DNA from 3 places in the Desulfitobacterium dichloroeliminans LMG P-21439 genome. Region 1 is predicted to be linked to each of the others. Evidence: riboswitches for the same ligand, from Rfam matches in the RefSeq annotation. Region 1 holds a riboswitch; each other region holds the start of a gene.
What was found. Region 1 has a riboswitch for cyclic di-GMP ahead of DESDI_RS03995 (HD-GYP domain-containing protein). Riboswitches for the same ligand answer to the same signal wherever they lie in the genome.

Region 2: it holds a riboswitch for cyclic di-GMP, as region 1 does, so the genes downstream of both, DESDI_RS08495 (sigma factor-like helix-turn-helix DNA-binding protein) here and DESDI_RS03995 (HD-GYP domain-containing protein) in region 1, are expected to answer to the same signal.
Region 3: it holds a riboswitch for cyclic di-GMP, as region 1 does, so the genes downstream of both, DESDI_RS11335 (Na+/H+ antiporter NhaA) here and DESDI_RS03995 (HD-GYP domain-containing protein) in region 1, are expected to answer to the same signal.

The regions. Positions count from the first base shown of each region.
Region 1 is NC_019903.1:861,266-865,525, forward strand. It holds gene DESDI_RS03985 (2-isopropylmalate synthase) at 1-901, shown strand, start outside; gene DESDI_RS03990 (CGCGG family putative rSAM-modified RiPP protein) at 1,034-1,303, shown strand; gene DESDI_RS03995 (HD-GYP domain-containing protein) at 1,367-2,428, opposite strand; cyclic di-GMP riboswitch class I at 2,536-2,621, opposite strand; gene fdhD (formate dehydrogenase accessory sulfurtransferase FdhD) at 2,818-3,636, shown strand; gene DESDI_RS04005 (helix-turn-helix domain-containing protein) at 3,643-4,188, opposite strand; gene DESDI_RS04010 (helix-turn-helix domain-containing protein) at 4,230-4,260, opposite strand, start outside.
Region 2 is NC_019903.1:1,788,280-1,792,539, forward strand. It holds gene DESDI_RS08470 (helix-turn-helix domain-containing protein) at 1-31, shown strand, start outside; gene DESDI_RS08475 (helix-turn-helix domain-containing protein) at 101-448, opposite strand; gene DESDI_RS08480 (hypothetical protein) at 610-813, shown strand; gene DESDI_RS08490 (AbrB/MazE/SpoVT family DNA-binding domain-containing protein) at 1,413-1,655, shown strand; cyclic di-GMP riboswitch class I at 1,911-2,005, shown strand; gene DESDI_RS08495 (sigma factor-like helix-turn-helix DNA-binding protein) at 2,390-2,839, shown strand; gene DESDI_RS08505 (hypothetical protein) at 3,393-3,773, shown strand; gene DESDI_RS08510 (recombinase family protein) at 3,877-4,260, shown strand, end outside.
Region 3 is NC_019903.1:2,403,419-2,407,678, reverse strand. It holds gene DESDI_RS11345 (BaiN/RdsA family NAD(P)/FAD-dependent oxidoreductase) at 1-1,004, shown strand, start outside; gene DESDI_RS11340 (hypothetical protein) at 1,178-1,747, shown strand; cyclic di-GMP riboswitch class I at 1,873-1,958, shown strand; gene DESDI_RS11335 (Na+/H+ antiporter NhaA) at 2,100-3,269, shown strand; gene DESDI_RS11330 (HutP family protein) at 3,655-4,092, shown strand; gene aroH (chorismate mutase) at 4,108-4,260, shown strand, end outside.

The DNA.
Region 1 (4,260 bases):
TGAGTTGGGCTTGCTGGCCGGTGGACAGCGCATCGAAGGGACCCTGTTCGGGAATGGGGAGCGTACGGGTAATGTGGATATCGTTACCTTAGCCCTCAATATGTTTTCCCATGGAGTGGACCCCGGCTTGAACTTTGAAAATATGCTGGATATTACTGCTGGCTATGAAAAGCTAACCGGAATGAAAGTCCACGAACGTCAACCCTATGGAGGCAAGCTGGTTTTTGCAGCGTTCTCCGGCTCCCATCAAGATGCCATTACCAAAGGAATGAAATATCGGGAAGAACGCGACTGCAACAACTGGACTGTGCCTTATCTGCTCATCGACCCTCAGGACATTGGCCGGGAGTATGAGGGAGATGTCATCCGTATCAATAGTCAATCCGGTAAGGGGGGCATTGCCTTCCTGCTGGAACAGCATTATGCTTTTGATTTGCCGGCTAAGATGCGTGAGGACTTCGGTTATAAGGTGAAGAATGTCTCAGATCAGCTGCACAAAGAGCTGATGCCCGTAGAAATTAAAGATATTTTCGTCAAGGAATATGTCAATATTGACAATCCAGTTGAACTGGTCAATTTCCGGTTCAACGGCCAGGAAGATTTCCACACTACCGTCACCATACGTTACAATAATGAAACACTGGAGTTATCGGGAAAAGGAGAGGGACGTCTCGACGCAATCAGCAATGCCCTCCAGAGCCAACTGGGGTTATCCTACTCCAACCTTAACTATAAAGAGCATGCACTGGAGGTAGGCTCCAAATCCCAAGCGGTTTCCTATGTCGGCATTACCGGTCCCGATGGTGCGATGCACTGGGGCTGCGGAATCCACATGGATATTTTCACTTCCTCAGTGAAAGCCTTATTTAGTGCCATCAATACCATGAAAAAGGCGATTTAACTTCGGACCATGAGATTAAATATCAAACTATGATTTGAAACACATTTCTCCCAATCAGTTCATGGTATCCTTCTTAATATGAAGTATAGAGTTTGGCAGTAAAGCGGGACTCAAGGTAAGGATGGGATAATGATGAAGAACATGAACTATTCGGTAGGACTGGAACATGATGATTATGCAAATGATCGTGACCTTGTCATTAAGGATGCTCTAGAGGCAGTAGCTGATACAGGAGTGGGCTATTATGTCAACGTTGTGACACCGGCCACCTTTGGCAATCCGGCCGATTACTTGACCGAACTACTGGACCAACGGTTTGGGGAGCGTATCAAGTACCAATTCATCGATCAATGCGGCTGCGGTGGCTATGTACTGCGTGTCTGGAAGCTATCTGAGAAGTAGGGGATTAACGACAAGAAGACGACCTTATCTTACTGCAAAAGTAGGATAAGGTCGCCTTTATACTTACTCCAGAATGGAATCAATAAATAGGGTGCGTTCTTCCACCAGATTGTATTCCTTGGCCTGAGCACTAGAGAAGTCTTCATCAGCCAGCACAACCCTAACGATGGGGCGCATGGGGAGGCTTTTATTCTGATCCACAACGATGCCGATTTCGCCGGTGCTTAATTTAACGGTACAACCGGTCGGGTAAGCGGCAATATGTTTAAGAAAGGTAATGATTAAATCCCTAGGGAAGAATTTATCGGAGCTACCCATCAAAATCTCGCAAGCTTCATACGGTGCGATATGGGTATGGCCGGGGCCGTCATTGACCAGGTTATCATAAAAGTTTGCGATGCCAACAATCTGGGCCCAGTGATGGACGGAATCGCCCTCTAATTTTCGGGGATAGCCGCTGCCATTAAAATACTCATGATGTTGAAAGGCGATATGGGCACTGAGCAAATTCAACTCGCGCTTGGTGCGCAGGATATCAAAGCCATGGTTGGCGTGAGTTTTGTAGAGCTCTGCTTCTGCTGGGGTAAAGGGCGTCCGCTTCTTGAGGAGCTCCTTGGGTAGCTTTACCGTGCCAATATCATGGAATAAGGCGCCAATCGCTAGTCCTTGCAGGCTTTCGTGGTCTAGCTTGAGGGCTTTTCCGAGCACAGTTGAGAGAACGCAGACATTGACAGAATGAGCAAAGACATGATTATCATAGGTTCGCATATCGGTTAAACCGATAAAGATATCTTTCTGGAAAAGGATATCCTGAATAATATTATCAATCGATTTTTTGGCCGTAAAGCCATCAAAGTCCTTGCCGACTTTAACCGCTTGTACCGCGTTGTCTAGGGAGGACATGGCTTCGCGACGATGCTCTTCGGAAATGACATCTTCGATCACGATATCTTTACTTACTTCATCGTCAATGTAGACAATGCTGATGCCAAGTTTATTTAAACGATTAATATATGAGGCAGAAAGTGCCATTCCTTTTCCTAACAAAACTCGTCCATCATTGGTATATATGGTACGACCCAGAATATCTCCTTCTTGAAGTCGATGAGTACTTACCTGGCGCAATTTTATCTTCCTTTCAAAATCCTTTTCGAAGCAATTCTAAACCCGGATTAACCCGTGTGCAAAATGAAAAATCGCCATAATTTGGCGACAATTTCAAAGTTTAAGTGTTCGGTAGCTTGGCAATCATCAGGTGTTTCCTGGAAGACCCATAGCTTTGCGTCCTTGGCTTTCACCAAGTTTGCTATTGTCGATCTTTATGTTTTCAATTTCCTGCTTGCGCATATGTATATCCATTATAATTGCTAAATTTCCTCTGGACAAGGAGCTATCATGAATTTACTCGAATTTAATGGTGCTTGGCGATAGTTTGGGCCATCTTTGAATCTGTATTTATTTATGTTAGAATTATCAGAACGTTATCTATCTTTGGGATCGGGAGGGGGCTTTTTATGGATCAGGGGAATTCAAACAAAACTCAGGTTGTCAAGATAGTGGGAACAGATCAGTGTGAAGCGCATGTGCATATTGCAGTGGAAAAGGCCCTCACCATCTATATCAATGGAAAAGAGTTCGCGACCATGGTCTGCACCCCCAGCCAAGGAAAGGAATTGGCCGTGGGCTTTCTTTGTTCGGAAGGTATTATTAATCATCTCGATGAGATTAAGAAGATCACCTTTGATCAGCGGCAGGGTTTAGTTTGGGTGGAGACTAGTTCAGAACGTACTTTAAGTGAGGATCTCTTTCTGAAACGCTATATCACTTCCTGCTGTGGCAAGGGCAAAAGCACCTTTTACTTTGCCAACGATGCCCGACTTGCCCAGAAGGTTGAGAGTCAATTAAAGATCCCTGTTCAAAAAGTGAGCGAGTATATTAATCTGTTGGAAGAGGGCTCAGAGCTTTTTCATCTTACCGGAGGAGTCCACGGCGGGGCCTTAGCATCCGAAGGGAAGTTAGATTATCAGGCTGTCGATATTGGACGGCATAATGTGCTTGATAAACTATATGGCCAAGCTTTTTTGGAGAAGGTTAATCTTTCTCAAAAAATCATTGTTTTTAGTGGTCGCATCTCCTCAGAAATTGTGATTAAGACAGCGAAGATGGGCTGCCCTATTCTGGTCGGGGTATCCGCACCTACGGACCTCGCTCTGCGATTGGCTGAAGAGTTGGGCATTACAGTCATCGGCTTTGCCCGCAAAAACTGTATGAATGTCTATACCCACCGGGAGCGGGTTCTCGTTGCCGAAGCAGAGACCACGTTTGAGGTGTAGGTAGAGTTAAAAATGGAATTTTTCTGGTGGAGTCGTCACGACAATGAGTTTACGCGGGAGCTTAACGTCTTTGGCATCCCAATGGAGAATCGAGGCATCGAAATATAAAGCGTCCCCTGCTTTAAGGGTGTAGTCCTCTTTTCCCACATTGATGGGACTTTCTCCTTCTAAAACATAGAGCAATTCGACTCCCTCATGTGAGTAAATTTTTTTATCCAGATCGGACATATCCACACAATAGGCTCCTATCTGGTCCGTAGGCGATGGATTGATGAGTAGGCGCCAATTTTTATTTTCAGAATGCAGATATTCTTGCTCATGCATTTTCAGATGACTATAGACCACTTCGGAGTTTGGATCGAGAAAGAAGGACTCGACAGGAACATTCAAGATTAGAGCGATTTTTTTAAGAGTAGTCAAGGAAGGGCTAACGATATCCCTCTCAATGAGGCTGATATAGCCATTGCTTAACTCCAATTGCTGTGCTAATTGAGTAGTTGTGAGATTGAGCCTTTTGCGAATGGCACGAATGGATTCACCGACTTCAATCAAGAATAATCGCCTCCCTAGTTTAGATATGTAGGGTGTAGGGCTTAAAAAACTTCAGGTGGGGTCGTTGCCACA
Region 2 (4,260 bases), 930 kb from region 1:
AACACTGATAAAAGAGGCAAAGTCTAAATAACTATGTTCAGATGATACACAGAACTTTATAGAGCCGCATAAAAAACAAGCCTAACAGTTTTTTTAACTGCTAGGCTTTATGCTTCATTAGCTGAAACGTCGTGTCGATAAGATTTAAAATCAGTTTTTGGTCTTCAAGACTTAAGGTATTAAGCTTGTTTATTATCAGGGACATTGTGGTACTGTCCGTTTCCGTGTTAGTCGGCTGTATGTATTTAAACAGATCCTCGAAAGTTACTCCCAAGGCCTTAAGGATTTTATCTAAGCTAATTAAAGAAGGGTTCCTTTCTCCTCTTTCCAATCTGCCTAAATGAGAGGAATCTATGCCTGCTTTTCCTGCCAGGTCCTCTTGACTCAACCCTTTTTCAGATCTTAAAATCCTTATCCTGTCACCTACAATTTTTGAAATATCACTCATTAAATCACCACCCATCATATAGAAGTTATATGGTGGCGGTGATAATGACAAGGTTATATTAGTCAGATTTATTAAGATTATGACTAATAAGCCTTGACTGAGGTATGAATTTTGTCTATACTTGGAATATATGCATTTTTTTCCAAAGGAGGCGAGATTCGATGATGTGGTATTCGGATAATCCAAGAGACAACCTGATAGCTTTGGCTGTCTTAACCGGCATTCTTGCTGTAACAGGTATAGTGAATTTAATAAAAAAGCATAGAGAAAAGCAGCATGAGGAATCCAAACAGAAACAGTCTAGGCAGAGCGTAAACATCCTTGATGAGAACATCATTCATTTAAATAAAAACGGCAGGAAGTGATAAATGTGAATTTTGTACTTGATTACTACAGTAAATATGGGAAAATGCCTGACCCTATTTATATTTTCACTCTGATCGGAATACTGGTTATAGTGCTTGCTGGATTGGTTATTTTAGAGCATAGAATACATAAAAAATAAAAAGAATTATTTTTATCTATATATTTTTCTTTCGACAGATATTGACATATTAACCATGATATACTAATACTAGTAGAGTTACATTACCTCTATTAGTATTAGTAACGGGAGTGATATTCATGTACAAAAAACTCTGTATGAAGATGTTAGCAATCAGAATCGAGTGGCATTGGTACCTTATTATGCGATGTAGAAAAAAAGGTAAAATTCTTTTTGAGAAAGGGCCGCCATATACTTCTGACGAGATATTGAGACTAAGCAAACGCCTGGATCGTCAATGCAACAGCATCTGGCAGCTAGAATCTATATATACGAGTCTGGCAAAGATCAATCCGGTTTGTAATGATGAATACAAAGAAAAAACTTTATGCAAACAAATATAGCATAAAATTCAGCGGGTATAACCATACCCGTCATAAGGCATCAGAACGGCTTAAATAGATATAAGGAGAAACGATTATGAAAGTGATTACTACAAGAAAAATAGACGAGCTTGGTAGGGTTGTCTTGCCGATTGAATTAAGGACAAGCCTCGACATTCAATCTGGTGATGAAATTGATATTTGTACTAATGAAAAAGGAACTATCGTTTTACATAAAGCAACAGAACGATGTGTTTTTTGTAAGGGTAAAGATAATCTTATCCATGTGATGGATAAACATGTTTGTACATCATGCAAGGAGATCATAAACAAAGCTTAACGATATTAAAATTTAGAACTCTACTTAACCGGGTGCAAAAACGCACTCGGTTTTTTTGGGATTGTTTTTAATAATGGAGTCAATTTATTAAAAAATAGTTAATAAATATTTTTTAACAATTTAAACGACATGAAATGACAAATATTTGAAATTAATCATTGTATAATGGAATTAATTGGAATAATATAAATTTTATGGTCGTAACTTTTAAGGAAGTGATGCCAGTCTTATTACTTTTCAAAGAAAAAGTTAATCATGCGACAAGGGCAAAACTGTTTAAAAGCAGTGACGCAAAGCCACAGGGTCTAAGGGGCTACTTGCAGTAGTACTATGACAGCCTGGCTACCGAACTGATTGTGTTCTTAACGTAACTCTGCCCTTTTTTAGGCAGGGTTTTATTTTTGGCACAACTTATAAATTCAAATGCCGTGAATGTGGCTTTATTTGTCATCCCGTCTTTTAAACATTTTGCCCGGATAAAAAGGAGGGCAAAATGAGGATAAAGGCAGCTATAAAGGGCTTGAAATAAAGACATTCCTGTCTTTCGTAAGACTCAATACATAAATCAATTAACAAGTAATTCGGACGACATTAAAGAGTCCGTAATTTGCTATTGGCAAATTGCGGGCTTTTTCTGTTCTCTAAATAAAAAATCGAACTCAATAGGCTGCCGCTCTCCTCCGCTTGTTCTTCATTTCAGGATTTCAAACATCAAGAAATGGAGGACAAGCCCTATGGCTAAATATAATAGAAAGACAAATTATCGGGAGAAATATCCCGATTTGAGCGACGAAATTATTGAGGTACTGGAAAAAAGCGACCGCAAGATGGAATACCAGCAGCTCGATCTGAAAATCGAACGGCATAAGATTGACTACGTCAAAGGAACCGTTACATACCTGCCCAGCCGGGAGGACTCCTATGAACGACTCATGGAGGAAAACAGGCAGTTTGCCGCCGATGCTGAAGGCGTGGATGATGCCGCTGTGAAGGCTGTGCTGATTGAGAAAATGCTGGACTGTCTTAAGTTGCTCTCAACGGAAGAACAGGAGCTGATCACCGAGCTGTTTTTCAGGAGCAAGAGCGAGCATCAACTGGCAAGGCAAACCGGAGTCCCACAGATGACGATTCATGACAGAAAAGTTAAAATTCTCGGCAAGCTAAAAAAACTTATGAAAATTTAAAAATTTTTCCGTTCAACCCCCTTGCTCAACGTGGAAGTAAGTGAGGGGGTTTTTCTATTCTCCCTTTTGCTCCTTGAAAATATCATATCCGGCAGCTTAAATACATGAGCTGTCCAGCCGTGATGAGCGGCAGCGACATTGACGGGCGCGCCAAGACTGCCTGCAGATGGGTGACAGACATCTGTCGAACCGATGGCATCGAAGGTGACGAGCGGCAAAGCCCGGTCATAAAACAGTCTATGGTGGACTGTTTCGCAATGAAATGGACAGTGACAATGCTACTTCCGTCCAGCCACAGACTCAAGCAATGGGGGCGGCTCGCAGAGATCCTGGGAGAGGTGAAATTCCTATGAGGTTTGCCGACCACAAACCGTTTAAGCTGTTGCCCTATAAGAGTTTTATGACTCTTTACGCTTTGGGAAGTAGTGTCGAGTAAAAGCGTGCGAATGAAGAATAAGCAGATCTTTTGATCTCAGAAACTACGCTGCAGGACAATTTTGTCCTGCAGCGTCCTTGTGAGATTAAATTCAAAATAAGCAAGGGGGAAAGCAGATTGGAAAAAGAAGTATTAGCAGAACTGTTAAGCAAGGATCTAATCGTCGGACATGTGTATAGATATGACGGAAACGAGCAGGTTTACTATTTCGAAAATTCTCCATCCAACATTGCTAATTTTATAATGCTGCATAAAGAGCATGCAAACAAAATGATTTTGACGGATAGGCTTGATAGGCTTGTACTGAATACCTTTGGCGAATTTATTAACCGCTGCCCGAATCAGGAACTTCTGCAGAAAATCTTAAAAGATCTTGTACCCATGCAGATGGGCGATAAAGATCCGGTGAGTATCCCGGTTGCCGGTGAAGAAGAAGTTCAGACCTTTTGGGACGAAGAAGAACAGAACGTGATTAAAACCGAATTCCGGATGCTATAGCATGGGTTATTCTCTAAAGCTAGAAAGTTAGTTTTTAGCAGGCGGCAGGAGAGTAATTCCTGCCGCCTGCTTATCTCAGGAAAACAGAAACGGAGGGTTATACATGAAAGAACAGAAACGCGCATGGACTTACAGCCGGATTGATGCGCCCGAAGATGCACACGGCAGCTTAAAAAGCCAGAAAAAAGAGCTTTTTGATTATGCGGAGCAGATGGGCTTTGCGGTAACCGGAAGCTCCGAGGATCTCGGCAGCGGATTGGATTTTAACCGCACCGGCCTTCTGGAGGTAATGAAAGCCGCCGGGGACGGAAAAATGGATGTACTGCTGGTAAAAAGGCTTGACCGCCTGGGACGGGACATGGTGAGAATACTGGAGTTTCTCCGGGGACTCGACCAACTGGGTATCCGGCTTTACTCCCCGATGGAAGGCGAAATCAGATTTGCCCAATTTGATGAACTGTACCATGAGCTTGTTATGAGCTTAGAA
Region 3 (4,260 bases), 1.5 Mb from region 1:
TTGCGTATTATGGTGTTGAGACCAAGGTAGAGCGGGGAGGGCGGGTTTTTCCTCTTTCCGATGATGCGGAGCAAATTGTCGAAGCCCTACTTAAATACATCATGGACGCTGGAGTGGAACTGGCAACTGAACAGACGGTAGAGGAGGTTCTCCTTCAAGAAGGCGAAGTCCGCGGGGTTCGTTTAAGCAATGGAAAGATTATTGAAGGAAAGTCCGTAATCATCTGCACTGGGGGAGGATCCTATCCGGCGACTGGCTCCAATGGAGACGGGTATCGAATGGCTCGAAAACTAGGACACAAGGTTATCACACCAAGACCATCGCTTGTTCCGATGAGGACTTATGAAGACTGGGTGACGCAAGTTCAAGGACTTGCCCTAAGGAATGTGGAAGCATCCTTATGGTATGGAGAGAAAAAGCAAAAGACAGAATTTGGCGAAATGCTCTTTACTCATTTTGGGGTGTCCGGTCCTATCATTCTTACTCTAAGCCGTTGGGCGGGGGAGGCCTTAGCCAAAGGAAATAAAGTTCAATTAACAATTAACCTCAAACCGGCACTGACTTCGGAGCAGCTGGATCAGAGGGTCCAACGAGATTTCAAAAAGTTTTTAAATAAGCAGTTCAAGAATTCCTTAGATGAAATGCTCCCCAAGAGTTTGATTCCTGTGATCATTCAGTTGTCTGAAATTCCTCCCGAACGAGCGGTTAATAGTATTAGTCGTGAGGAAAGAAAGCGCCTGGTGCAGTTATTGCAAGTACTCCCTTTAACTATTACGGAAACTTTGCCCTTAGCCGCAGCAATCGTAACAGCTGGGGGAGTGGATGTTAAGGAGATCGACCCAAAAACAATGGCTTCAAAGAAAGTTCAGGGAATTTTTTGGGCTGGAGAAGTGGTGGATGTGGATGGAGTGACTGGAGGATACAACCTGCAAGCTGCTTTTGCCATGGGCTATCGAGCCGGGCGAGCAGCGGGTGAATATGTTTTGACCTATCAGAATGCATAACATTCACAGTGCGCAACATTCACGGTGAATAACGGCGAACAGCGAATTCGTATTCAGGGATGAGTGAAATCTAAAGGAAACAGTGTCTCCACGCTATTTTTATAGAATAAACGAGTTGTTATATCATGTCTTAGTTCAATGTTCGACGCATACACTAGTGAAGAGGTGAAGTTATGCGTCGTTTGAGTTTTTTTAGCAGGAATAAGAAACGTGGAAGAATCAATACCCGCTCTTGGGGGAGAGTGTCGAGTAACATAGGCTCTAGAAAAAGTTCTTCCTTTGGTTTTCAGAAGTTAGAACAGGTTATTGTTCGTGCAGTGGTGCTCTTGACGGTGCTCTTGGTTGTGGTTCAGATGGGACTAGGGTTGGCAAAGGATCCCGTTGATTATTACATTTCAATAGCTCAAGATGTAGAGGCACCCTCCATAAGCAGTACCCCGGTATCAAGTACGATAACACCGGACTTGATACTGGAAACAGTTCCTCACACATCGCAAATAACTCTCAAAGCCGTTCCAGCGGCACCGGTTCGTGTGATTCAAAATGGAAAAGTACTAGGAACATTAGCACGGGGAGAATTGGCGATCTCTGCTCAAACAGGAACACTACAATTAGATGGAACCAATGTGTCAGCCATTGTTCGGGTGCAGGTCATACAGAAAGCTCCAGAGTTTGTTGATCCACGATTGAATCAGGTCGTTATCGTAGAAAGGAATATCCAAACTTTAAGAGTTGGGCGCTAAAGTATGAGTAGGTTAATGTGCATAGCTGTGGGTTGAAAATTTAATGATAAAATATGTTGAATTTTGTTGCCTACAGTAGTTTCTTTGTGCTATACTCGGGTAAATTACGATAATTAAACATCTTATAATGGTTGGGGCAAACTTTGCGAAAGCACAGGACGCTAAAGCTATGGATCTAAGGTCGACAGACTAGGATCGCCAGGCTACAAGTGTTTAAGAACTTCTTAGGGGAGAGTGGTTCCTTTTTGGACTACTCTTTTTTTGTGTCTTTTTTGAAGGGAGGCTGTAGAAAAACGACTGTATGAGTCCGTGGATTATTTTCCATACTATTAACATTTGAGGGGGAGATTTGATGAGTACGCAGAAAAAGACCATTAATTTCTTGCAAGAGTTTTCAATACCATTAATTCTAGGTGTTTTTATCGCACTTGTCTGGGCTAATTTGGCCCCGGAGAATTACCACCATTTTGTGCACAATGAAATTATCGGGAAAATATCCCTTCATTTCTTTGTTAATGATATCTTTATGGTGTTCTTTTTTGCTATGGCTGCGATTGAGATTACCCAGAGCCTGCTGCCTGGAGGTAGTCTAAATCCAATTAAAAGAGCTATTAACCCATTAATGGCTACTGTAGGTGGAGTATTAGGCCCGGCGCTGGTATTTATTGGCCTAAATGCACTTATAGGTAGCCCTGAATTTGCTAAAGGATGGGGTATACCTACAGCCACCGATATAGCCTTAGCATGGCTGGTGGCAAGGATTGTGTTTGGGTCTCATCACGCTGCAGTATCCTTCTTGCTACTCTTAGCTATTGTTGATGATGGAATCGGCCTTATGATTATTGCCTTCTTTTACCCCGATCCAGCCAATCCTGTAGCCCCAATTTGGTTATTGCTTACGTTAGCGGGAATGCTTGTCGCTTATGGACTTAAACGCAAAAACGTCCAGAGCTACTGGCCCTATATCATCTTTGGGGGAGCGTTGAGCTGGACCGGGCTTTATCTAGCTCATGTCCATCCAGCACTTGCGCTGGTATTCATCGTTCCCTTCTTGCCTCACGCTCCTAGAGAGGAGTTTGGCTTATTTGAGGATGACCCCAAGGATCATTCTACTCTGAAGACATTCGAGCATGAGTGGAAGATTTTCGTAGACTTCGGTCTTCTGCTATTCGGATTAACCAATGCAGGGGTAGAGTTCTCAGGAATCAGTACCCTCACATGGCTCGTTTTCATCGCTCTCATAGGAGGTAAAACTATCGGGATATTCCTAATGGGAGCTTTGGCTACAGCTATCGGCTTTCCATTTCCTAAAGGCATGGGGTATAAAGAGCTCTTTGTGGCAGGGGTAATAGCGGCTATGGGACTTACTGTTGCGTTATTTGTCTCAGGTGTGGCCTTTGTCGATCCGGGTCTGCAGGGTGCAGCGAAGATGGGAGCTCTTTTCAGTGCAATTGCGGCAGTTATTGCTATTATTGCAGGTAAGATGCTAAGAATTAAGAAAGTAAAAGACACTCAGAGTTAATGATGTCACCACCCAGTGGTTTGAAGCAGGTCGTCTGGAAAGATTGGACCTGCTTTTTCTTTTGCATCTTTAAGTAGCAGGTCCGGATTATTCGATTGAGTTAATGATTAGGGATTGAAAATTGATCTGATACATCATATAATATAATTTAATATCTTGATAGATATTCTATGTAGAGCATACATAGTGTAGGACGGTTGGGCACTTCGATGTTTTTGTCCCTTAATTTCATAGAGGAAGGATGGTAGGACGGTGAATTAGAGATTAGACACCGTAGGTGTCTTTTTTATTATCTTTTTTAGAGAATGTACTATGTCTGAAATCACTTAGTGTAGTACTATTAAGGTTGGGTTAAGATAATCAAGGGGACCCCTTTGTGAAAGGAATGAATAGAGTGGTAGCTGAGAGTAAGAAAATTGCTATGGCGGCTTTGCGCATGGCCATGACAGAAAGCCGGGAAGAAGAAGCTCACTTAAAGGAAGGATTCGGCCGGCATGGAATCCATACAGTAGCAGTGGATTATGGTGGCGAATATCTTACCGCTATTAAGAAAATCGTAGAAAGAGCCATTGTCTCTGCAAAAAGAGAAGGAGTCATTAAAGAAACTCATGGGGACGAAGGGGCTGTAGCCGGCGCAACTCGGGAAGCACTAAGTCAGATTATGCCGAAAGCCATGGGTCTCAATATCGGCGGAAAAATTGGAATTGCTCGAAGAGACGAACACCTATCGGTAGCAGTCTTCTTTGGAGTAGGACTATTGCATCTCGATGAGGTAGCAGTGGGACTTGGGCACAGAGCTGTCCCCGGAGAAACCAATGCTTAAAGGAGAATGATTAATATGGCCGGTATGCGTGGTATACGTGGCGCAATAACGATACAAGAAAATGATGCAGAACAAATACGTCAAGCAACTCATGAGCTCCTAGAGGAAATAGTAAGGCGGAATTCATTAGCCCCAGCGGATATTGTTAGTGCGATTTTCACATTAACA